Regions from separate parts of the Streptomyces sp. NPDC048415 genome, predicted to be linked through region 2. Evidence: riboswitches for the same ligand, from Rfam matches in the RefSeq annotation. Region 2 holds a riboswitch; each other region holds the start of a gene.
The links. Region 2 has a riboswitch for S-adenosylmethionine ahead of AB0D27_RS36395 (aminotransferase class V-fold PLP-dependent enzyme). Riboswitches for the same ligand answer to the same signal wherever they lie in the genome.
Positions count from the first base shown of each region.

Region 1: linked by a shared signal. The riboswitch ahead of thrC (threonine synthase) and the one ahead of AB0D27_RS36395 (aminotransferase class V-fold PLP-dependent enzyme) in region 2 are both predicted to bind S-adenosylmethionine.
Region 3: linked by a shared signal. The riboswitch ahead of AB0D27_RS26295 (amino acid ABC transporter permease) and the one ahead of AB0D27_RS36395 (aminotransferase class V-fold PLP-dependent enzyme) in region 2 are both predicted to bind S-adenosylmethionine.

Region 1 is NZ_JBEZKJ010000129.1:12,021-19,442, reverse strand. Features, by position in the region: gene otsB (trehalose-phosphatase) at 100-945, shown strand; gene AB0D27_RS41330 (trehalose-6-phosphate synthase) at 933-2,327, opposite strand; gene AB0D27_RS41325 (glucosyl-3-phosphoglycerate synthase) at 2,407-3,351, opposite strand; SAM riboswitch class I at 3,509-3,660, shown strand; gene thrC (threonine synthase) at 3,678-4,976, shown strand; gene AB0D27_RS41315 (MoaD/ThiS family protein) at 4,973-5,248, shown strand; gene AB0D27_RS41310 (cold-shock protein) at 5,707-5,910, shown strand; gene groL (chaperonin GroEL) at 6,194-7,422, shown strand, end outside.
Region 2 is NZ_JBEZKJ010000088.1:11,939-19,360, forward strand. Features, by position in the region: gene AB0D27_RS36390 (serine/threonine-protein kinase) at 1-1,337, opposite strand, end outside; gene AB0D27_RS36395 (aminotransferase class V-fold PLP-dependent enzyme) at 1,405-2,766, opposite strand; SAM riboswitch class IV at 2,956-3,072, opposite strand; gene trpD (anthranilate phosphoribosyltransferase) at 3,285-4,349, opposite strand; gene AB0D27_RS36405 (cytochrome bc complex cytochrome b subunit) at 4,505-6,142, opposite strand; gene AB0D27_RS36410 (Rieske 2Fe-2S domain-containing protein) at 6,139-7,215, opposite strand; gene AB0D27_RS36415 (c-type cytochrome) at 7,212-7,422, opposite strand, start outside.
Region 3 is NZ_JBEZKJ010000045.1:7,434-14,855, reverse strand. Features, by position in the region: gene AB0D27_RS26325 (polysaccharide lyase 8 family protein) at 1-1,672, opposite strand, end outside; gene AB0D27_RS26320 (peptidoglycan-binding domain-containing protein) at 1,838-2,533, shown strand; partial or broken gene AB0D27_RS26315 (alpha/beta fold hydrolase) at 2,573-2,788, opposite strand; gene AB0D27_RS26310 (hypothetical protein) at 2,848-3,147, opposite strand; gene AB0D27_RS26305 (hypothetical protein) at 3,205-3,357, opposite strand; gene AB0D27_RS26300 (glutathione S-transferase C-terminal domain-containing protein) at 3,415-4,194, opposite strand; SAM riboswitch class IV at 4,392-4,537, opposite strand; SAM riboswitch class IV at 4,665-4,773, shown strand; gene AB0D27_RS26295 (amino acid ABC transporter permease) at 5,107-6,111, shown strand; gene AB0D27_RS26290 (amino acid ABC transporter ATP-binding protein) at 6,108-6,893, shown strand; gene AB0D27_RS26285 (ABC transporter substrate-binding protein) at 7,001-7,422, shown strand, end outside.

The DNA of each region.
Region 1 (7,422 bases), on a different contig from region 2:
CCCAGACCCCCCGTATCGCGCTGACGCGCTCGTCCTCAAGCGCCGGACGGGCTGGATCAGCCTTGGGCGGACCGGGGCCCGCGCGGATAGGGTCGCCCTATGGGCAGCCACCCGGATTCCATGCCGGCCCCCGCGACCCCCGCCGGGCGCGACGGCCTCGACGCCATCCTCACCCGCCCCACCCGGGCGGTGATCGCACTCGACTTCGACGGCACCCTCGCCCCGATCGTCCCGGACCCCGACCAGGCCCGAGCCCACCCCGACGCGGTCCCCGCACTGGCGGCCCTCGCCCCGAAGGTCGCCTCCGTCGCCGTGATCACCGGCCGCCCGGCCGGCGTAGCGGTCCGCTACGGAGGTTTCGCGGGCGTACCGGGGTTGGAGCACCTCGTCGTCCTTGGCCACTACGGGGCAGAACGCTGGGACGCGGTGAGCGGCACGGTCACCGCTCCCGCCCCGCACCCCGGCGTCGCCGCCGTGCGTGCCGAGCTACCCGGCTTCCTGGACAAGATCGGCGCCTGGCAGGGCACCTGGATCGAGGAGAAGGGCCGCGCGGTCGCGGTCCACACCCGCCGCGCGTCGGACCCGCAGGCCGCGTTCGAGGCCCTGCGCGAGCCCCTCACCGACCTGGCCGCCCGGCACGGTCTGATCGTGGAGCCGGGCCGCATGGTCCTGGAGCTGCGCCCGCCGGGCATGGACAAGGGCGTCGCCCTGCTGGAGTACGTCCGGGAGATCGGCGCCGAGTCCGTTCTCTACGCCGGTGACGACCTGGGCGACCTGCCCGCCTTCGCCGCCGTCGACAAGCTCCGCTCCGAGGGCGTTCCGGGGCTCCTGGTGTGCAGCGGCAGCTCGGAGGTCGCGGAACTGGCCGACCGGGCCGACCTGGTGGTGGACGGCCCGGCAGGGGTCGTACGACTACTGTCGACGCTCGCGGCTCAACTGGGCTGATCCAGCTCGCGCAGCTGCTCCAGGAACCACTGGGCGGGCGGCAGAGCGGTGGCGGCGGCGGCCAGTCGCTTGGTGCGTTCGGCCCGTTCGCCGAAGGGCATGGTCAGCGCCTCGTGCAGGGCGCGGGCGGTGCCGATGACGTCGTACGGGTTCACGGAGACCGCGTCCTCGCCCAGCTCCTCGTACGCGCCCGCCTCTCGCGACAGCACCAGCACGCACCCCTCGTCGGAGACGACCGGGACCTCCTTGGCGACGAGGTTCATGCCGTCGCGGATGGGGTTGACGAGGGCCACGTCGGCCAGCCGGTAGGCGGCCAGCGAGCGGGCGAAGTCGTCCTTGACGTGGAGGACGACCGGCGTCCAATCCGGCGTCCCATACTGGGAGTTGATCTCCTCGGCCACGCGCCGCACCTCGGCGGTGTAGTCGCGGTACACGACGAGGTCCTGCCGGGAGGGGTAGGCGAAGGCGACGTGCACGACGCGCTCGCGCCAGGACGGATGGTCCTCCAGGAGCTGCCGGTAGGCCAGCAGCCCGCGCACGATGTTCTTCGACAGCTCGGTCCTGTCGACCCGCACGATCGTCCGCCGGCCCTCGCCGATCTGCTCCCGCAGCGCGGCGATCCGCTCGTCGACGTCCGCCTCGTGCGACCGCCGCCGCAGGAAGTCCGCGTCCGCGCCGAGGCCGTGCACCCCGACCCGGGTCGAGCCGAGCCCGCCGACGAACGCGTCCGCGCACGCGGTGAACGCGTCCGCCCAACGGTGGGTGAGGAAGCCGAGCCGGTCCGCGCCGAGCATCCCGCGCAGCACCTGCTCGGCGATGTCGCCGGGCAGCAGCCGGAAGTAGTCCACCGGCGCCCACGGGGTGTGCGAGAAGTGCCCGATCCGCAGGTCGGGACGGAGCTCACGCAGCATGCCGGGGACGAGGGTGAGGTGATAGTCCTGTACGACCACCACGGCGCCCTCGGCCGCCTCGTCGGCCAGCGCCTGGGCGAACGCCCGGTTGTACGTCTCGTACGACGCCCACTGGCGCCGGAACTCCGCGTCGAAGACCGGCTCCAGCGGCGTCTGGTACAGCATGTGGTGCACGAACCACAGCACGGAGTTCGCGATGCCGTTGTACGCGTCGGCGTGTACCTCGGCGTCGATGTCCAGCATCCGTACGCCCTCCTCGCCGACGCCGCGCCGTACCGCCTCGCGGTCTCCGTCGCCGAGCGCCGAGCACACCCACAGGGCGCCCGCGTCCGGTCCGATCGCGGAGAGGCCCGAGACCAGCCCGCCGCCGCCCCGTTTGGCGTGCAGCGAGCCGTCCTCGCGCACCCCGTAGGAGACCGGGCCGCGGTTGGACGCGACGAGGATGCGATGGTCACCGTGCGCAGAAGCCATGCCTCGAAACCTAGCCCGGCGTGGAAACGCTCAAACGTTCCCGTGCGCCGTATGCAATCCGTCGGCTCAGGCCGCCGGTCTAGGCGGCCCTTCGTTTCCGGTATTCGGCGATTTCGGACATCGGAGGGCGTTCCTCCGTATCGACGGAGTGGGTGCGCGGCTCGAAGCCGTCCCTGCCCCGTTCGAACTGGGTGAGGGACGGACGGATCAGATGGCCCCGGGCCAGCCTCAGCTGGGCCGTGCGGTAGATCGCGGCAGCCATCCGGCCGAGCGCCTGCCCGTCCTGGTGGCGGTGCTTGCGGACGCCGACGTCGACCTGGGCGAGGGCGTCCAGGCCCACGAGGTGCAGCGCGTCGACGAGCATGCCCAGCTCGACGCCGTATCCGACGGGGAACGGCAGCTGTTCGAGCAGGGAGCGGCGGGCCGCGTACTCGCCGCCGAGCGGCTGGACGAAGCCGGCGAGCTGCGGCCAGTGCATGTTCAGCAGCGGGCGGGCCATCAGTTCGGTGACGCGGCCGCCCTGGCCCGCCGCCGAGCCGAGCGGGCGGTCGTACATGGCCTTGACGAGGTCCACGCCCGGGTCGGTGAGCAGCGGGCCCACGATCCCGGAGACGAAGTCGGACGAGAACTCCTTGAGGTCCGCGTCGATGAAGCAGACGATGTCCCCGCTCGTCACGAGCAGCGAGCGCCACAGGACCTCGCCCTTGCCGGGGACGGTCGGTATCCGCGGCAGGATGTCGTCGCGGTGCACGACGCGCGCGCCCGCGGCGGCGGCGACCTCGGAGGTGCGGTCCGTCGAGCCCGAGTCGACGACGACGATCTCGTCGACGAGGGGCACCTGCCGCATCAGGTCGTGGCGGATGACGGCGACGATCTCGCCGACCGTCTCCTCCTCGTTGAGGGCGGGCAGTACGACACTGACCGTCGACCCGGTGGTGCGTTTGGCGGCCATGAGCTTGTGGAGCGGGCGATCGGTCGCGGACCAGGAGCGTGTGCTCAGCCAGCGCTCAACTTCTTCCAGCACAGTCTGCGGCTCCTCACTGTCTGATCACCCCGTCTCGCACGGTGTGATCCATCTCGCGGTTCGGACGACTATCTCAACTGTCCTGGCCTTCGGTTACAGTCTTGAACAACGCGGATGACCATCGCATTGCGTAGATCATCCCCGTACAACCGAATAGCGCTCATCCAGAGGGGCAGAGGGATACGGCCCGATGAAGCCCCGGCAACCCTCCAGCCGGTCTCGTACGACTGCGTCGTCGTCGCGAGGCTCCCGGCTAGGGAAGGTGCCAAATCCGTCTCACGGCGAAGTGCGTCGTGAGGAAGATGAGGAGAAAGGGCCTCGCCTCCATGGCTGCGCAGACAGTTGCAAGCACCACGAACTCCGCGACCTCCGTCGATCTGGGTCCCGCCGCGGCGCTCTCCTGCCGCGAATGCGGTCACCGCGTGCCGCTCGGCCCGGTCTTCGCCTGCGAGGAGTGTTTCGGCCCGCTGGAGATCGCGTACGACTTCTCGGCCTACGAGACCGAGGAACTCCGCAAGCGCATCGAGTCGGGCCCCGCGAACATCTGGCGTTACGCGCCCCTTCTGCCTGTCCCCGCGGACGTCGCCGAGAAGCCGAACATCAACCCCGGCTGGACCAAGCTCGTCAAGGCCGACAACCTGGCGCGTGAGCTGGGCGTCGACGCCGGCAAGCTCTTCGTCAAGGACGACTCGGGCAACCCGACGCACTCCTTCAAGGACCGCGTCGTCGCCCAGGCCATCGAGGCCGCCCGCGCCTTCGACTTCACCACGCTCTCCTGCTCCTCCACCGGCAACCTCGCCGGCGCCGTGGGCGCCGCCGCCGCCCGTGCCGGCTTCCGTTCCTGCGTGTTCATCCCGCACGACCTGGAGCAGGGCAAGGTCGTCATGGCCGCGGTGTACGGCGGCGAGCTCGTCGGCATCGAGGGCAATTACGACGACGTGAACCGCTTCTGCTCCGAGCTGATCGGCGACCCGGCCGGCGAGGGCTGGGGCTTCGTCAACGTCAACCTGCGCCCGTACTACGCGGAGGGCTCCAAGACCCTCGCGTACGAGATCTGCGAGCAGCTGGGGTGGAAGCTCCCGGACCAGCTCGTGGTGCCCATCGCCTCCGGCTCGCAGCTCACGAAGATCGACAAGGGTCTGCAGGAGCTGATCAAGCTCGGCCTCGTCGAGGACAAGCCCTACAAGATCTTCGGCGCGCAGGCCGAGGGCTGCTCGCCGGTGTCCGTCGCCTACAAGGCCGGGCACGACGTCGTACGGCCGCAGAAGCCGAACACCATCGCCAAGTCGCTCGCCATCGGCAACCCGGCCGATGGGCCGTACGTGCTCGACATCGCGCGCCGCACCGGCGGTGCCGTGGAGGATGTGAACGACGAGCAGATCGTCGACGCCATCAAGCTGCTCGCGCGGACCGAGGGCATCTTCGCCGAGACGGCGGGCGGTGTGACGGTCGGCGTGACGAAGAAGCTCATCGAGAACGGCGTCCTCGACCCGACCCTCACCACCGTCGTGCTGAACACCGGCGACGGCCTCAAGACTCTGGACGCGGTGGCCTCGGACACCGGCCTCACCGCGACCATCCGCCCGAACCTCGACTCCTTCCGAGAGGCTGGCCTCGCATCATGAGCGTCAACGTCCGCATCCCCACCATCCTGCGCACCTACACCGGCGGCAAGGCCGAGGTGAGCGCCGAGGGCACCACCCTCGCCGAGGTCATCTCCGACCTGGAGAAGAACCACACGGGTATCGCCGCCCGCGTCCTGGACGACCAGGGCAAGCTGCGCCGCTTCGTCAATGTGTACGTCAATGACGACGACGTGCGGTTCGAGCAGGGGCTGGAGACGGCGACGCCGAACGGCGCGGGCGTCTCGATCATCCCGGCCGTCGCCGGAGGCTGACCGTCACACACGGTGAGTCCGTTACCGAAGGTAATGCTCGTCACCCAGAGTTCATCGAATTGCCCCCTCCGTGAGAGAAGCGGAGGGGGCAATTCTGCTTGGTTGAGCACGGTACAGTTGGGGAACCTGCTTCGCTTTCTATGCCAGTTTTATGCCGGACGCATATGAGTCCTTGCCCGGCAGCAGACAAGAAGTAGCCAAAGTCCCCATCTTTTTAAGCCTTTCATGGCATTTATGGGGCCCGACTTGCCCTGAATCTTCGCGAATTCTCCGTATATTCCCGATCGGCCGTGCCCAGAATTCTCGTCCGATTGACCTGTTGCAGACGGCAGTTGGACAGATACATTCAGCCGCGGTCGACGCGTTCCGGCGCACACCCCCAATCGTTGGGGGGTGAGGTCTGACCCGGATCCGCGAAGTGCGGATCTGTGCAAGGGCCAGTAATAGGGGAGTTAGGCATGGCTCAGGGCACCGTCAAGTGGTTCAACGCGGAGAAGGGGTACGGCTTCATCGCGGTCGACGGTGGTGCGGACGTCTTCGTGCACTACAGCGCGATTCAGATGGACGGCTACCGCACCCTTGAAGAGGGTCAGCGAGTGGAGTTCGAGATCTCGCAGGGCCAGAAGGGTCCACAGGCGGACATGGTCAAGCTCGCCGTCTGATCCCGGCGCGAACGACCACCGACGCACTCACGCCGAGGGGCCCGCATCCCACCAGGGACGCGGGCCCCTCGTGCGTCTCCACTTGGCGAGAGGCGCTTGCACTCGCAGGTGTCGAGTGCTAATCATTGGCGTTAGCACTCTCCTAGTGAGAGTGACAGAACTTGGATCGTGCCAGTGAGGTCCGCAGACCTGTGGGGCAAGGAACCGCAGGGCTTGCAGGCCGTCCGTCGCGGGCGCGGGCGCGATCCGGAGCAATCCACCCCGTCCGGGAGGACCACTTCACATGGCCAAGATCATCGCGTTCGACGAGGAGGCACGGCGCGGTCTCGAGCGCGGGATGAACCAGCTCGCCGACGCCGTCAAGGTCACCCTTGGCCCCAAGGGCCGCAACGTCGTCCTCGAGAAGAAGTGGGGCGCCCCCACGATCACCAACGATGGTGTTTCCATCGCCAAGGAGATCGAGCTCGAGGACCCGTACGAGAAGATCGGCGCCGAGCTGGTCAAGGAGGTCGCGAAGAAGACGGACGACGTCGCCGGTGACGGCACGACGACCGCGACCGTCCTGGCCCAGGCGCTGGTCCGCGAAGGCCTTCGCAACGTAGCCGCCGGCGCCAACCCGATGGCTCTCAAGCGCGGTATCGAGAAGGCCGTCGAGGCCGTCTCCGGTGCCCTGCTCGAGCAGGCGAAGGATGTCGAGACCAAGGAGCAGATCGCTTCGACGGCCTCCATCTCCGCCGCCGACACCCAGATCGGCGAGCTCATCGCCGAGGCGATGGACAAGGTCGGCAAGGAAGGCGTCATCACCGTCGAGGAGTCCCAGACCTTCGGTCTGGAGCTGGAGCTCACCGAGGGTATGCGCTTCGACAAGGGCTACATCTCGGCGTACTTCGCCACCGACATGGAGCGTATGGAGGCCGTCCTCGACGACCCGTACATCCTGATCGCCAACTCGAAGATCAGCAACGTCAAGGACCTGCTGCCGCTCCTCGAGAAGGTCATGCAGTCCGGCAAGCCGCTGCTGATCATCGCCGAGGACGTCGAGGGCGAGGCCCTGTCGACCCTGGTCGTCAACAAGATCCGTGGCACCTTCAGGTCCGTCGCCGTCAAGGCCCCGGGCTTCGGTGACCGCCGCAAGGCCATGCTCGGCGACATCGCCATCCTCACGGGCGGCGAGGTCATCTCCGAGGAGGTCGGCCTCAAGCTGGAGAACGCGGGTCTGGACCTGCTGGGCCGCGCCCGCAAGGTCGTCATCACCAAGGACGAGACGACGATCGTCGACGGCGCGGGCTCGGCGGACCAGGTTGCCGGTCGCGTCAACCAGATCCGCGCCGAGATCGAGAACTCGGACTCGGACTACGACCGCGAGAAGCTCCAGGAGCGTCTGGCGAAGCTGGCCGGCGGCGTGGCCGTCATCAAGGCCGGTGCCGCCACCGAGGTCGAGCTCAAGGAGCGCAAGCACCGCATCGAGGACGCCGTTCGCAACGCGAAGGCGGCCGTCGAGGAGGGCATCGT
Region 2 (7,422 bases):
AGAGGCGGCATGACCGGACTGCCGCTCAGCTGGGTGCGCCAGAGCTTCTTGCCGTCCGGGGAGACGGCGTGCAGCGCGCCGTCCGCGCCCCCGACGTACAACCGGCCGCCGTCGGACGAGGGGACGACGCAGGCACCGTGCCGCCCGCCGAGCCCGCCGGTCTCGTACTGCCAGCCGGCTCCCGTCGACTGCCGTGCGACCGTGGGCGTCACCGCCCCCGAGCCGGGACCGCCCGCCGTGCTCCGCCCGCCCTCGGCGCCCCTGTCCCGCAGCCACCACCAGCCACCGGCCCCCGCCCCGGCGGCGACCACGGCCCCGCCCGCCAGGAACCGCAGGGCGCCCCGCCGCGACGCCGGTACGGGGGTGTCGGCCGGCGCCGGGGCATGGGTGAGCGTCACCGGAGCGACGTACTCGACGCGGCTCCCGCGCTCCTGCGACTCCCGCTCCGGGAGCCAGCGCTCGTCGCCCTCCGGGGGCTTTGGAGCCGTCGTGAACCAGCCCGGGCGGGTGCTCTGACCCAGGGATCGCCCGGTGTGGCCCGCGGCCGCGACGACGTCCTGGGGTGTGGGCCGCTCCTCGGGCTCCGCCCGCAGACACCACTCCACCAGCGGCAGCACCGCCTGCGGCAGCCCGGTCAGGTCGAAGTCCCGCGTCAGGATGCGCAGCAGGATCACCGAGTCCTGGCCCTCCCCGAAGGGCTCACGCCCGCTCGAGGCGTACGCGAGGACCGCGCCGAGCGAGAAGACGTCGCTGGGCGGCCCCACCTCGGCGCCGTTGCGGATCTGCTCCGGCGAGACGTAGCCGACCGAGCCGACGACGGCCCCGGTCCTGGTCAGCGCCGTCGCCTCCAGCGCCCGTACGATCCCGAAGTCGATGACGCGCGGACCGTCGGGCGCGAGCAGGATGTTGGACGGCTTGAGGTCGCGGTGCACCAGACCCTTGGCGTGGATGGCGGCGAGGGCCTCGCCGAGCGCGGCCGCGAGCGTGCGGACCGCGTCCTCGGGCAGCGGGCCGTGGTCGAGCACGGCATCGCGCAGATTCGGGCCGTCCACGAACTCCGTCGCCATCCACGGCCGTTCGCCCTCGGTGTCGGCGTCGACGACGCGCGCGGTGTACGTGCCGGTCCCGCCGACGGTCTGCGCGGCCCGCACCTCCTGGCGGAACCGCGCACGGAAGGTACGGTCCTCGGCGTGTTCGGTCCGCACCACCTTGACGGCGAGGCGGAGTCCGGCCCGTGACGCGGCGAGATAGACCTCGCCCATGCCGCCCGCGCCGAGCCTGCCCAGTACTTCATAGGGACCGATCCGCCGAGGATCCGTCTCGCGCAGCGCCTGCACCCCGTGCTCCCCTGTCCGCCGTACGGCCGCTGAGGGGGAGCGTATACGCCATGTGCTCGTCGGAGGGTCAGACCGCGGGCACGCAACGCCCTTCCTCCGTACGGTAGTTCCACTTGGCGCCGTCCTGGACGAGCTCCTTCACGGCGCCCACGAAGCGCTCGACGTGCTCGTCGGGGGTGCCCGCGCCGAAGCTGACGCGGATGGCGTTGAGGGACTTCTCGCCGGGCGCGGCCTCGGGGGCGCCGCACTCGCCCTGGGTCCCCGGGTCGCTGCCGAGGAGGGTGCGCACCAGCGGGTGGGCGCAGAACAGGCCGTCGCGGACGCCGATGCCGTACTCGGCGGACAGCGCGGCGGCGAAGTGCGAGCTGTTCCAGCCCTCGACGACGAAAGAGATGACGCCGACCCGCGGGGCGTCGTCGCCGAAGAGGGAGAGCACGCGCACTTCGGGGACCTCGGCGAGGCCCGCGCGGACAACGGCGATCAGCTGCTGCTCACGGTCGACCAGCGTGTCGAAGCCGGCCTCCGTCAGCGCCTTGCAGGCGGACGCGATCGAGTAGGCGCCGATGACATTGGGCGATCCGGCCTCGTGACGGGCGGCACTCTCGTGCCACTCCACGTCCACTCCCCCGTCCTCCCGCCGCGACACCTTCCGGCTGGCGCCACCGCCCGCGAGGTAGGGCTCGGCCTCGAGCAGCCAGTCGGATCGGCCCGCGAGGACGCCGGAACCGAAGGGCGCGTACAGCTTGTGCCCGGAGAAGGCGACCCAGTCGACGTCCAGGTCGCGGACGGACACCGGGTGGTGCGGGGCCAGCTGGGCGGCGTCCAGGACGATGCGCGCGCCGTGCGCGTGGGCGGCGGCGGCGAGCTCACGCACCGGCCACAGCTCACCGGTGACATTGGACGCGCCCGTGACACAGACCAGCGCCGGGCCGTACGGGTCCCTGCCCGCGAGGGCGCGCTCCAGAGTGGCGACGGCTTCGTCGGGGGTGCGCGGGGCGTTCAGGTACGTCACCCGGGCATCCCGCCAGGGCAGCAGCGAGGCGTGGTGCTCGGTCTCGAAGACGAAGACCTGGCAGTCGGCCGGAAGGGCGGCGGCGAGCAGGTTGAGCGAGTCGGTGGTCGACCGGGTGAACACCACCTGGTCACGGTCCCGGCAGTCCAGGAACTCGGCGACCGCCTTGCGGGCGTTCTCGAAGAGGTCGGTGGACAGCTGGGACAGGTACCCGGCCCCGCGGTGCACGCTGCCGTAGTACGGGGCGTACGCGGCGACGTCGTCCCACACCCGCTGCAGGGCCGGGGCGCTGGCGGCGTAGTCGAGCGCGGCGTAGGTGACCTCGCCACCGGTGACGAGCGGGACGGTGACATCTCGGCCCAGAACCGGCAGAGGGGCACAAACGGTCTGGTCGGCGGCAGCGGTGGAGACAGACATGGCGAGCTCCTGTGAGAGGCAGGCGGAATCACCGGGCCGGACAGCCCGGACAGGGCGTCTACGGCTCGGGAAAGGTGAAAAGGGGTATGCGGAGGCGGGGCTCTACGCCCTATCGCATTCGCTTGCTCACAGAAGGCTCCCTCGAACGACCAGGACCCCTGGGCTGTGTCCACTCAAAAGAGGGCGAGGGGTCCGCGCTTGCCGTAGACCTCGCTGCCTACGACCTGGTCCTCACCCGGGGCACCCCGCCACGGACGGAGGGTTGCCGGACAGCCGGCCGGGGCCTGATGGCTGTCGCTCATGACCTGCCCAGCATCCTGCCACACGATCTTCCGCACGCAACCCCGCGTCCGCATCGCGGGACGGAGCGGAAACGCCGGAGGGGCTGATTCAGCCCGTCCGGCGTTTGAGGACGAGCGCGAAGCGCGACAAGGGAGGTCTGGGGGGCGGAGCCCCCCCAGATACGGGAAGGGTAGGGGCGGCGGGGGCGAAAACCCTCCCCGCGCCGCCCGCCGGCGTCACGCGTTGCTGGCCGCCACCCACCGCTCAAGGGCCCGCTTCGCGGCCCCCGAGTCGATGGCGTCCGCCGCCATCGCCATCCCCGCGCGCAGCTGATCCACGAGGGGCGCGTCGCCCGGCGACAGAGCGACCAGCGCCGCCGCCGAGTTCAGCAGCACCGCGTCCCGTACGGGACCGCGCTCCCCGTTCAGCAACCGCCGCGCGACATCCGCGTTGTACGACGCGTCAGCGCCCCGCAGCGCCGACACCGGAACAAGGTCGAGCCCCACATCGCGCGGATCGAAGCGCTCCTCGGTCACCTTGCCGTCGCGGACGACCCAGACCCGGGACGTCGCCGTGGTGGTCAGCTCGTCGAGCCCGTCGTCGCCGCGGAAGACCAGCGAGGAGTTGCCGCGCTCGGCGAAGACGCCCGCCACGATCGGCGCCAGCCGCGGATCCGCGACCCCGACCGCCTGCGCCCGCACCCGCGCCGGATTCGTCAGCGGCCCGAGGACGTTGAACGTGGTCCGGATCCCCAACTGCGCGCGCGCGGGCGCCACATGACGCAGCGCCGGATGGAACTTCACCGCGAAGCAGAAGGTGATCCCGGCCTCTTCGGCCACCTCGGCGACCCGCTTGGTCGTCAGCTCCAGATTGACGCCCAGCTTCTCCAGGACATCCGAGGCACCGGACGCCGAGGACGCGGCCCGGTTGCCGTGCTTGACGACCTTGGCGCCGGTCCCGGCGACGACGATCGCGGACATCGTGGAGATGTTCACCGTCTTCGCACCGTCGCCGCCCGTACCGACGATGTCCACCGTCGGTCCCGGCACCTCGATCACGTTCGCGTGCTCGTACATCGTCCGGACGAGCCCGGAGATCTCCTCGACCGTCTCGCCCTTGGCCCGCAGCGCCACCATGAACCCGGCGATCTGCGCGTCCGTCGCCTCACCGCGCATGATGCGGTCCATCGCCCAGGCCGTGTCGTCCGCGCTCTGATCCCGGCCGTCGAGCAGGCCGTTCAGCACCTCGGGCCAGGAACGGCCCGCCGCGGTGTCGCCTCCAGCGGGGTTCACAGCGCTCATAAGCCGCTCCTGGGTCCGTCCCCGAAAGGGACTCCTGTAGATGGGACCACCCTATCCAGGCCAGGGGACGGCAAAGAGCCCCCGTCCATGCAATGGACGAGGGCTCCTGCCGTGGCGATCGACGAGGAATCGGTCAGGAAGGACCGGTCAGGGGATCAGTGGTGGCCGTGGCCGCTCGCGATCTCCTTGTACTCCTCGACGGTGGGCTTGGGGATCTGGTGGGCCTCCCCGTAGTAGCCCTTGCTGAGCTTGGCGCGCAGCCTCTGCAGGCCCTTCACCTTGCGCTCGACACCGTTCTCGTCGACCGTCGGGCCGATCTCGGCCGGGGCGTACTGCTGGTGCGCGGTGAGCGTGTACAGCGAGTCCTGGCTCAGCGGCTCGTGCACCTCGATGAACTCACCGTGCGGCAGGCGCTTGATGATGCCCGACTCGCGGCCGTGCAGCACCGTGTCCCGGTCGCGGCGCTGGAGGCCGAGGCAGATCCGCTTGGTGGCGACGAACACGAGTATCGGCACGACGAAGAACGCGATCCGGACGAACCAGGTGATCGCATTGATCGACATGTGGAAGTGCGTGGCCAAGAGGTCGTTGCCGCCACCGATGAGCATGACGAGGTACCAGCTGATCCAGGCCGTACCGGCGGCGGTCCGGGTCGGGGCGTTGCGCGGGCGGTCCAGGATGTGGTGCTCGCGCTTGTCGCCGGTGACCCAGGACTCGACGAACGGGTAGGCCGCGATCGCGACGAGGACCAGCGGGAAGATCATCAGCGGGATGAACACGCCCAGGACGAGCGTGTGACCCCAGAGGTTGATCTCCCAGCCCGGCATCGTACGGATCAGGCCCTCGGAGAAGCCCATGTACCAGTCTGGCTGTGCACCCGTGGACACCTGGTCCGGACGGTAGGGGCCCATGGCCCAGATCGGGTTGATCTGAGCGATCGCCGCGATGACCGCGATGACACCGAAGACCAGGAAGAAGAAGCCTCCGGCCTTGGCCATGTAGACCGGCAGCAGCGGCATGCCGACGACGTTGTTGTTCGTCTTTCCGGGGCCCGCGTACTGCGTGTGCTTGTGGTAGAAGACCAGGATCAGATGGCCGACCACCAGGCCGAGCATGATGCCCGGCAGCAGCAGGACGTGGATCGAGTAGAAGCGGGCCACGAAGTCGCCGCCCGGGAACTCGCCGCCGAAGAGGAAGAACGACAGGTACGTGCCCACGATCGGCACGGACAGGACCGCGCCCTCCATGAAGCGGACACCGGTGCCGGAGAGCAGGTCGTCCGGGAGCGAGTAACCGGTGAAGCCGGTGAACATGCCCAGGACGAACAGCAGGAAGCCGAACAGCCAGTTGATCTCACGCGGCTTGCGGAACGCGCCCGTGAAGAACACCCGCATCATGTGCGCGAACATGCCGGCCAGGAAGACCAGCGCCGACCAGTGGTGGATCTGTCGGATCAGCAGACCACCGCGCACATCGAAGGAGATGTGCATGGTCGAGTTGAACGCCTCGGACATCAGCTGGCCCTGCAGCGGGACGTAGCTGCCGTGGTACTCCACCTCGTTCATCGACGGGTGGAAGAACAGCGTCAGATACACACCCGTGAGGATGATGATGATGAAGCTGTAGAGGCAGACCTCACCCAACATGAACGACCAGTGGTCGGGAAAGATCTTACGCATGTTGGACTTGGCCAGGGAGTAGATCCCCAGGCGGCCGTCGGCCCAGTCGGCGACCCGCTCACCGGCGGGCGCCTTCTCGCGCGAACGCGCGTCAGTGGTGTTCGTGGTGCTCATCCGCGCTCCCAGAATGCAGGACCGACGGGCTCTTCGAAGTCGCTGAGCGCCTCGAGGTAGCCCTCGTCGTTCACACCGATGCGCAGCTGCGGCAGGGCGTGACCGGCCGGGCCGAAGATGACTCGGGCACCGTCGGAGAGGTCGAAGGTGGACTGGTGACACGGGCAGAGCACGTGGTGCGTCTGCTGCTCGTACAGGGAGATCGGGCAACCGACGTGGGTGCAGATCTTCGAGTAGGCCACGATGCCCTCGTGGGACCACTCGAGTTCCTTCTTGTCCTTGATGTTGTCCGGCTGCAGCCGGATGATCATCAGGGCGGCCTTGGCCATCTCCTTCTGGAAGTCCTCGTCGTGCTCCTCCAGGCCCTCGGGCTTGGCGAAGGTGAGCGAACCGACGACGATGTCCGAGGGACGCAGCGGCTCGTTCGTGTTCATGTTGACGAGCAGCTTGCCCTTGGACCAGATCGTGTGGCGCAGCTTGGTGCCGGGCAGCGGGCCGAGGTCGCGCAGCAGCATGACGCCGGAGAGCGGGAACAGGGCCAGCGCGCCGAACATCGTGGTGCGGATCAGCTTGCGGCGGCCGAGCCCGGACTCCTTGGCGCCCTGCTTGAAGTCGTCCAGGACCTTGGCCCTGACCTCGGGGTCGGCCGCGATCGGGTGACGCTCGTCGGCGATCTCCACGTCGGACATCAGGGTGCGGGCCCAGTGGACCGCGCCCGCGCCGATCGAGAACAGCGCCGTACCGAGGGTCAGGCCCAGCGCGAAGTTCAGCGCGCTGATGTGCCCGATCGGGAAGACGAAGATCGACTTGTCATTCGGGATCGTCACGTACGAGGCGATGAAGGCGACGGTGGCCAGCATCGACACCGTGAACAGCATCGCCACGACACGCTCGGACCGCTTGGCGGCCCGCTCGTCGACGTCCTGGATGCGGGGCTCGTGGGGCGGCAGGCCCGGGTCCGCGAACGGGTTCTCCTCGTCCGCGACGGCTACCGCGCCGTGCTCGCCCTGCTCGAGGTGTCCTGCGGACTGCTCAGCGGGCAGGTTCTCTTCTGGAATGTCTTGGCTACTCATGACTTCTTGGCCTTTGCGGTCCGAGCGGCGACCCAGACGGCGACGGCGATCAGGGCGCCGAGACCGAAGATCCAGCCGAACAGGCCTTCACTGACCGGCCCGAGGCCGCCCAGGTCGAGACCGCCGGGGTTCTCCGTGTTGTCACCGTTGACCGCGTCGAGGTACGCGATGATGTCCTTCTTGTTCTTCTCCGACAGCGTGGTGTCG
Region 3 (7,422 bases), on a different contig from region 2:
TCTGCAAACCCTTGAGGTACTGGCCGATCGTGGCGCGCTGCCCGTCCGTCGCGCCGCCCACCCAGTTCACGTCCGGCAGGGACGCGCCCCAGTCGCCGCCCGCCGCGTCCGCGAGCACCTTGCGGGATGCGGTGATGCCGGGCAGCCGGTACGGGTCGACGGTGGGCCAGAAGGCGTCGCTGTACTGGCCGTTGCAGAAGGTGTCGCCCCACCAGTAGAGCATCCCGGAACCGGTGTGCCAGCCGTGCAGGTTCTCGCCGTTGCCCGTCTCGTAGTACGTGATCCGCCGGTCGGCCATGCTGAGGGACGCGGCCCAGCCGGGGCGGCGATGCGTGGCCCGGGACATGTTGGTGAACAGCCGGTGCCCGGTCGGTTCGGCGATCGCGGAGACGCTGGTGTCGTCGACAACTCCCTGGAGCCGGGCCAGACTTGTCAGGCCCAGCGCGGGATCGCTCATGGGCGGGCTGTAGTAGTCGCGCTGTATCCAGCCCTTCACCAGCCCGCGCCACCGGGCGTTCTCGGTGCTGCTCGCCCCCTGTCCGAGCAGCACGATCGAGGCGAGGATCGGATGACCGCGCAGATGGTCGTCCTGCTGGATCTGCTTGGCGTCGGACGCGGACAGGCCCCGGCTGATCGCCCGCCCGGACACGCCGTCCATGACGAGACCGTTGTGGAGGAAGGGCGCCCAGGCGTTCTCCACCGCGTCGAAGACGATCTGGCGGTTGGCGTCGGTGACTTCCCAGCTGGACCCGGCGAGCAGCGCGAAGAGCATCCCGAGCCCGCCCAGCATCACCGAACCGTAGGAACCGGTGTAGGGGACGGTGGTGTGCTGGATGAACGAGCCGTCGGTGTACAGCCCGTCCCCGCTGCTGACATACGGGAAGACCGGCGAGAGCGCGTCGCGGGCCAGGGCGAGCTTCGCGGAGCTCGCCCCGACGACGCCGCGCAGCGCCAGCACCCGGCACAGGTCGACTCTGTTGGCGCCCGTGCTCGTCCCGCTGTAGGCGGACACCGCCGAGTCGGGTACGAAATGGTCGACGGCGTTGAGGTAGTTGGTGATGTGCGTGGCGGCCAGCTGGTCGTACATCAGCACGCACACGTCGAGCAGCGCCTGCGGCGCGCCGATCTGCCAGCTGTACCAGTTGCCGTAGCGGGTCTGGTTCTCGTTGTAGACCTCGGAGTAGAGGTGATCGAGGCCGGTGAGGATGTCGTCGCGCAGTCCGCTGTCGCCGGTGAGTCCGGTGCCCTGCTGGGAGTAGGCCTGGGCGAGTGTGCTGAGCCTGCTGAAGCTGGAGCTCATGTTGGCCGAGTAGCCGTACGACTCCTGGTCGGTGTCGGGCTCGGGGTCGGCGTACACCAGGTCCGGCCAGAGTGAGCCGGACACCGGTGCCATCACGGACCGCAACTGGGCGGCGGTCGTGCCCAGTTCGCTGAGCCGGGTCTTGAAGGGGTCGGCGGTGGGGCTGAATCCCTCGCCCAGGATCAGGGTGCGCCACGTGGCCCGCAGGGTCGCGAACTCGTCCGCGGCCTCGGAGCTCTCGGAGGCCTCGGTGATCTCGGTGATCTCGGTGGAGGGGAGGGAAGTGGCATCGGCGGTGGTGTGCGCCCCGAGCGCGAGCGCGGCGCCGCTGCTCGCTGCCAGGAGGCCACGGCGTGACCAACGAGTCGTCATGACGGCGGTTTCTAGCACGGTGACGCTCAAACGCTCAACTACTCTTACCGAATTGAGCATATCGATCGTTTGCTGGAGTGCCGTGCATCACTGAACTCGCGGGCCCCCGCCCTCGTATCACTCCACGGGGATGGCGGGAGACCGCGCGCACGGAAGGAGAGCGGTGTGTCAATACCGCACGGCCCTGGGCAGCCCGAGAGGCGCCCGGCCCTCGAACCCACTCATGTCCAGCGCCGCCGCCGCTCGGAGACGCTGGCGGAACTGCTGAGCCAGGTACGCGAGAACGAGAGGGGAGCCGCCGACCCCGACGACGGGTATGAGTCGGTCGCGGTCCCGGCGACCACGACACGGCTTCTGCCGCCGCCGGAGGAGGACGAGACCCAGGAGCTTCCGCCCATACCCGGGCACGGACCCGGCTCGGGGCCGGGGCCGGGGCATGGGCCTGGATTCGGTCGTGGCGCCGGTCTGCGGCGCGCCGCGGTGGTCGTCGCGGTGACGGCGGCGGCACTGGTCGGCTTCGCACTCGCGCTCCTGCTCCCCGGCGGCGACAAGGGCGACGTACCGCAGAGCGGTGCTCGCCCGACCACAACCCCCGCCGCGCAAGCCCCTTCCCGGGCCGCCGATCCGGACCGCGCGGGCACCCTCCGGGAGGGAGACAGCGGCCCCGCGGTGACGGAACTGCAGGAACGGCTCCTGCGCATCCCGAACGTGTACGACAACGGCAGCACCAGCGGCACTTACGACGCCACCCTGTCCGAGGCCGTGGCCCGCTTCCAACTCTGGTACGGCATCCGGGGCGACGAGACGGGCGTCTACGGCGACGACACCCGCGCCGACCTCGAATCACGCACCGCGCTCTGACGTTCTGTGCACCCTGTGCACTCTGTGCGCTCCGACGCTCTATGTGAACTCGCGGACGACTCGGGCCAGTTCCTTCGGCTGGTCCAGGGGAATGAGCGTGTAGCTGTCCGCGATCTCGACCAGTCGTCCGTGGGGGAGGAGTTCGGCGAGGCGTCGGCCGTGCTCGGGTGGCATGACGCGGTCCTCGCGGGCCCAGACCACGAGGGTGGGGCGCGTGAAGCCGGGCAGACGCTCGGCCGTGGCCAGCAGGAGATCGGTGTCGGCGCCTGCCGCGCGCAGCATGCGAACGGCGTCGCGGCGGATGTCCGACTGCCTCAGGACCGGCCTCCCCGGAGGGTCGCCGCGAACGCGATCGCGGCCTGCCAGTCATCCAATTGCCCCCTGACAGTGAGGACTTGGCGCGGCAGCCCGCCGCTCTCCCCGAGACCGCGGTAGTCGAAGGCGAGGACGCCGAACCCGGCATCATGGAACCGTCTCGCGAACAGATCCGTACCCGGCTCCTTGGCCACCGTGAAGCCCCCGGCCATGATCACGCACACGCCGTTGGTCCCCGGATAGTGCCAGGCGGCACACTCCGTGCCACCGCTGGCGAAACGAACCTTCTCTCGGTCCATACGAGGCCTCCTGTGATGTCTGTGTCCAGGAGGGCGCCGGCGGACTGGAGTGTGACATCACTTCAGGACATCGGACTTCTTATTCAAACCGAAGTCCCCGGAAGCGGGGGCGGTGGCATGGCCCTGTTCGATGAGCCGGGTGTGCGGCAGCAGATCGGTGGACTCGAAGCGGACGCCGGGTTCGAAGCCGGGCGACCGGCACAGGGTCATGGCCCCTGTGCCGGGCCGGCGTCCCTCGGCTCCATCAGTCAGGGATGCCCGGCCGGCTCATCCACGATGCGGGGCGAAGGCCGGGTGGGCGTCGAGGCGTCGTACGTACTGGCTGAGGTTCGCGTACGGGGCCAGCGCGTCGGCCGGGTCGAGGTGGAGGAGCGCCACCCACAGATCTACGTCCGCGGCGGTCAGTTCATTGCCCAACACATAGGGAGCTGAGGCAAGTTGACGCTCGAGCAGGTCCAGCGCCGCCGACCGGTCCTCGGGTCGAGCGGTCGGGGCGAGGTCCTGCTCGAGGAGGTCACGCAGGGCGTCGATGTCCGCGGCGAGGGCCGGTGCACGCAGCGAATGGACGCAGGACTCGTCGCGGCCGGACAGCAGACCCGCGAGGTCGCGCAGGATGTCGGGCGTGTGATTGCTGACGACGCGTCCGCTCCACCGGTCGCACAGCGCGGGCGCCGTCAGCGGACCGTCGTAGTGGTGCCACGTGGCCTCGTAGGCCCTGCGCAGGGAGGCGAGCGTGTCGGGTGTGTCGGCGGGACACACCAGGGTGCTCGTGGCGACCGAGTCCCTCAGGCCCAGCAGATCGAGAGTGATCGAGACGCGCAGCGAGAGCGGACAGCCCGCGGACAGGTACAGCTGATAGCGGTGCGGTGCCGGATAGAAGCCACCGGCGAGACCGATACCGATACGGCTGCGGAAACGGTGCGGGCGGAGGGACGGCGCGGCGACCCGCGGACGGGGGATCGCGTCAAGTGAGCCGGAAGCGCACGGAGTTGGGGTACATGTGCTGGAACTGCCGGCGTTCGAGGCGTGCGACATTGTCTCGGGCATGACTCTCCAGGGGATGCGAAGGCCACGGCCGCCTTGTGGGCACCGCGGCGGAACGGAGTGACTGCGCTTCGTACCGGTCCGGGTCGAGCGGACTAGTAGGCGCTGGAGACACGCGACAGATCGATGTGCAGGCGCCTCGTCAAGCCGTTCCTGGGCAAACTTCCCACCGGTCTCACACTCGGGGCTCGCGAGACGCGAGACCACGCTTGTCCCGCCGCACCGGCGGAACCCGGTCGTCACCCGGGGCACCCCGTCGCGGTGGAAGGGTTGCCTGCCAGCGGGCCGGGGCCGATGACCGCACGAGCAGGGGAACCCCGCCCGAGCGGCGCTGACAATCGTGACCGTCCCCGCCAGTGTCGGTGCGCCCGGTGAGGCCGTCAAGACGGCGAGACGCAGTCTCACCAGGTGGTCATCCGGGCCGTTGAGCGTTGACATTCTTTTGGGTACCTGCCTAACTTACGCCGCAGATCGGTCATGAGTGTCAGCGACAAGCCCTGGCTCGCTGGCCGGCAACCCTCGCATCGCGGTGGGGTGCCCCAGGTGACGACCGGACCGGATGATGTTCGGTAAGCGCGAGGCCCCAGCGGCCGGAAAAGTGACGGTGACGGCGATGTACGCAGCACAGGGGACGGCCGCACGGCGGCCCCGCTGCGTACTGCTGTGCGCGAACCGCAGCGTCGACCTGCTCCGCGTCAACAGCGCGCTGTGTACCGCCTCGTGCCGCGCCCACTGTCAAGGCTGACGGTTCTCTGAATCCCTGACGTGCACCGCTTCGCGGTGTTCGCTCACCCTCCCCGCCAGCCCCCGCGCCGTGCGCCGCCGTGCGCCTCGTCCCGCCGAGCCGTTTGCGCTCAGCGGTGCCGTCCCGCCGCCTGCCCGGTCCGGGGTGTCCGAATTCGCTGGAGCCCCTTCATGAGTCAACATCCCGGCATCGCTGTGTCCTCCGGATCAGCGCCCCCTGCGGAGGCGAGCCCTGGCTCCGAATCCCCCGCCGAACCACGTCCGTTGGCGGCGCAGCGCGTTCTTCCGCTGCGGCGCCCCGGTCGCTGGATCATCACGGCCGTCGTGCTGGTGCTGGTCGCGCAGGTCGGGCACGGACTCGTGTCCAACCCGTTCTACCAGTGGGATCGCTTCGGGTACTGGTTCCTTCGGCCGACGATCCTCGACGGACTGCTCATCACCCTCGAAGTGGCCTTGTACAGCGCCGTGTTGGGACTGCTCGGCGGCATCCTGCTCGCGCTGGGCAGACTCTCCCGCAGCCCGGTGCTGCGTGCCGTCAGCTGGGTCTACACCTGGCTGTTCCGCTCGGTGCCGCTGATCGTGGTCCTGCTGTTCCTCTACAACTTCAGCGCGCTCTACAAGACGCTGAGCCTCGGAGTGCCGTTCGGCCCCGCCTTCTTCAGCTTCGACGAGTCCCGCCTCGCCACCGACATGGTCGTCGCGGTCGTCGGCCTGAGCCTGAACGAGGCGGCGTACGCCTCCGAGGTGGTGCGCGGCGGCATCCTCTCCGTCGACCAGGGCCAGCACGAGGCCGCCTCCGCGCTCGGTCTGCCCAAGGGTTACCAGTTCACGAAGATCGTCTTCCCGCAGGCCCTGCGGTCCATCACTCCGAACTACGTCAACCAGCTGATCGGTCTGATCAAGGGCACCTCGCTGGTCTTCTACGTGTCACTGCTCGACCTGTTCGGCTCGGTGCAGAGCATGGGCAGTACCTACCCCGGCGACATCGTGCCGCTGCTGCTGGTCGCCACCGTCTGGTACCTGATCCTCACCAGCGTCGTGTCCGTCGCCCAGTTCTACGTCGAGCGGTACTTCTCGCGGGGCGCGCTGCGCACCCTGCCGCCGACCCCCTGGCAACAAGTACGCACCGGGCTGCGTGACCTGCGGGCCCGTGTCCGAAGGGAGACGGCGATATGACCACCGAGACGCTCGGGATCCGTCCGGCCGCGGTCGAGGTCCATGAGGTACACAAGTGGTACGGCACCCAACGGGTGCTGGACGGCGTGGAGTTGGAGGTGCAGCCCGGAGAGGTCACAGTGATCATCGGGCCGTCCGGTTCCGGCAAGTCCACGCTTTTGCGGGTGATCAACCACCTGGAGAAGCCCGAGATCGGTCATGTCAGCCTGAACGGCGAGCTGATCGGCGTACGCCGGCACGGCGAGCGGCTCAAGGAGCTGAGCGAGCGGGCGATCCTGGCCCAGCGCAGCCGGATCGGCTTCGTCTTCCAGAACTTCAACCTCTTCCCGCACCTGACCGTGCTGGACAACGTGGCCGCTGCCCCGGTGGCGACCGGCCGGCTGAAAAAGCCCGAGGCCCAGGAGCTGGCGCGCGAACTGCTCGCCCGGGTCGGCCTGGGCGACAGGACCGCCGCCTATCCACGGCAGTTGTCGGGCGGCCAGCAGCAGCGGGTGGCCATCGCACGTGCCCTCGCCCTTCGGCCCGGAGTCATCCTCTTCGACGAACCCACCTCCGCGCTCGACCCCGAACTGGTCGGCGAGGTGCTGGCCGTCATCAAGGACCTGGCCACCAGCGGCGCAACCCTCGTCATCGTCACCCATGAGATCGGCTTCGCCCGCGAGGTCGCGGACCGGATCGTCTTCATGGACGGCGGCCGGATCGTCGAACAGGGGGCGCCCGCCCGGGTGTTGGAGCACCCGGAACACGAACGGACCAGGGACTTCCTGAGCAAGGTGCTCTGATCCCGCCGCTCACCCCGTGCTCCGATCCGGCCGGTTACCCCCTCAGCCCGCGACCCGCCCGGGATCGCGTCCCCCACACCCTCACCGCTCACCGAACAAGGACAACCATGCGCACCCTCCGTCAGCCCAGCAGACTCCTTCGCGGCCTCACCGCGTCCGCCGCCGTGGCCGCCCTCGCCACCGGGCTCGCCGCGTGCGGCGGCGACAGCGACGCGGCCACCAAGTCCGACAGCGCGGCGTCCGGAACGGTCACCGTGGGCGCGCTGTCCAACGGAGCCGCGCAGCAGACCGGCCTCAAGGTCTCCGAGGTGAAGTCCATCAGCGCCGAGCTGCCCAAGACGGTGACCAAGAGCGGCAAGCTGGTCGTCGGCGTCGGCGCCCTGCCCGCGGGATTCCCGCCACTGGCGTACGTGGGCCAGGACCAGAAGACCCTCACCGGCGCCGAACCCGACCTCGGCCGGCTGGTGGCCGCCGTCCTCGGACTCAAGCCCGAGGTGAAGAACTCGACCTGGGAGAACCTGTTCGTCGG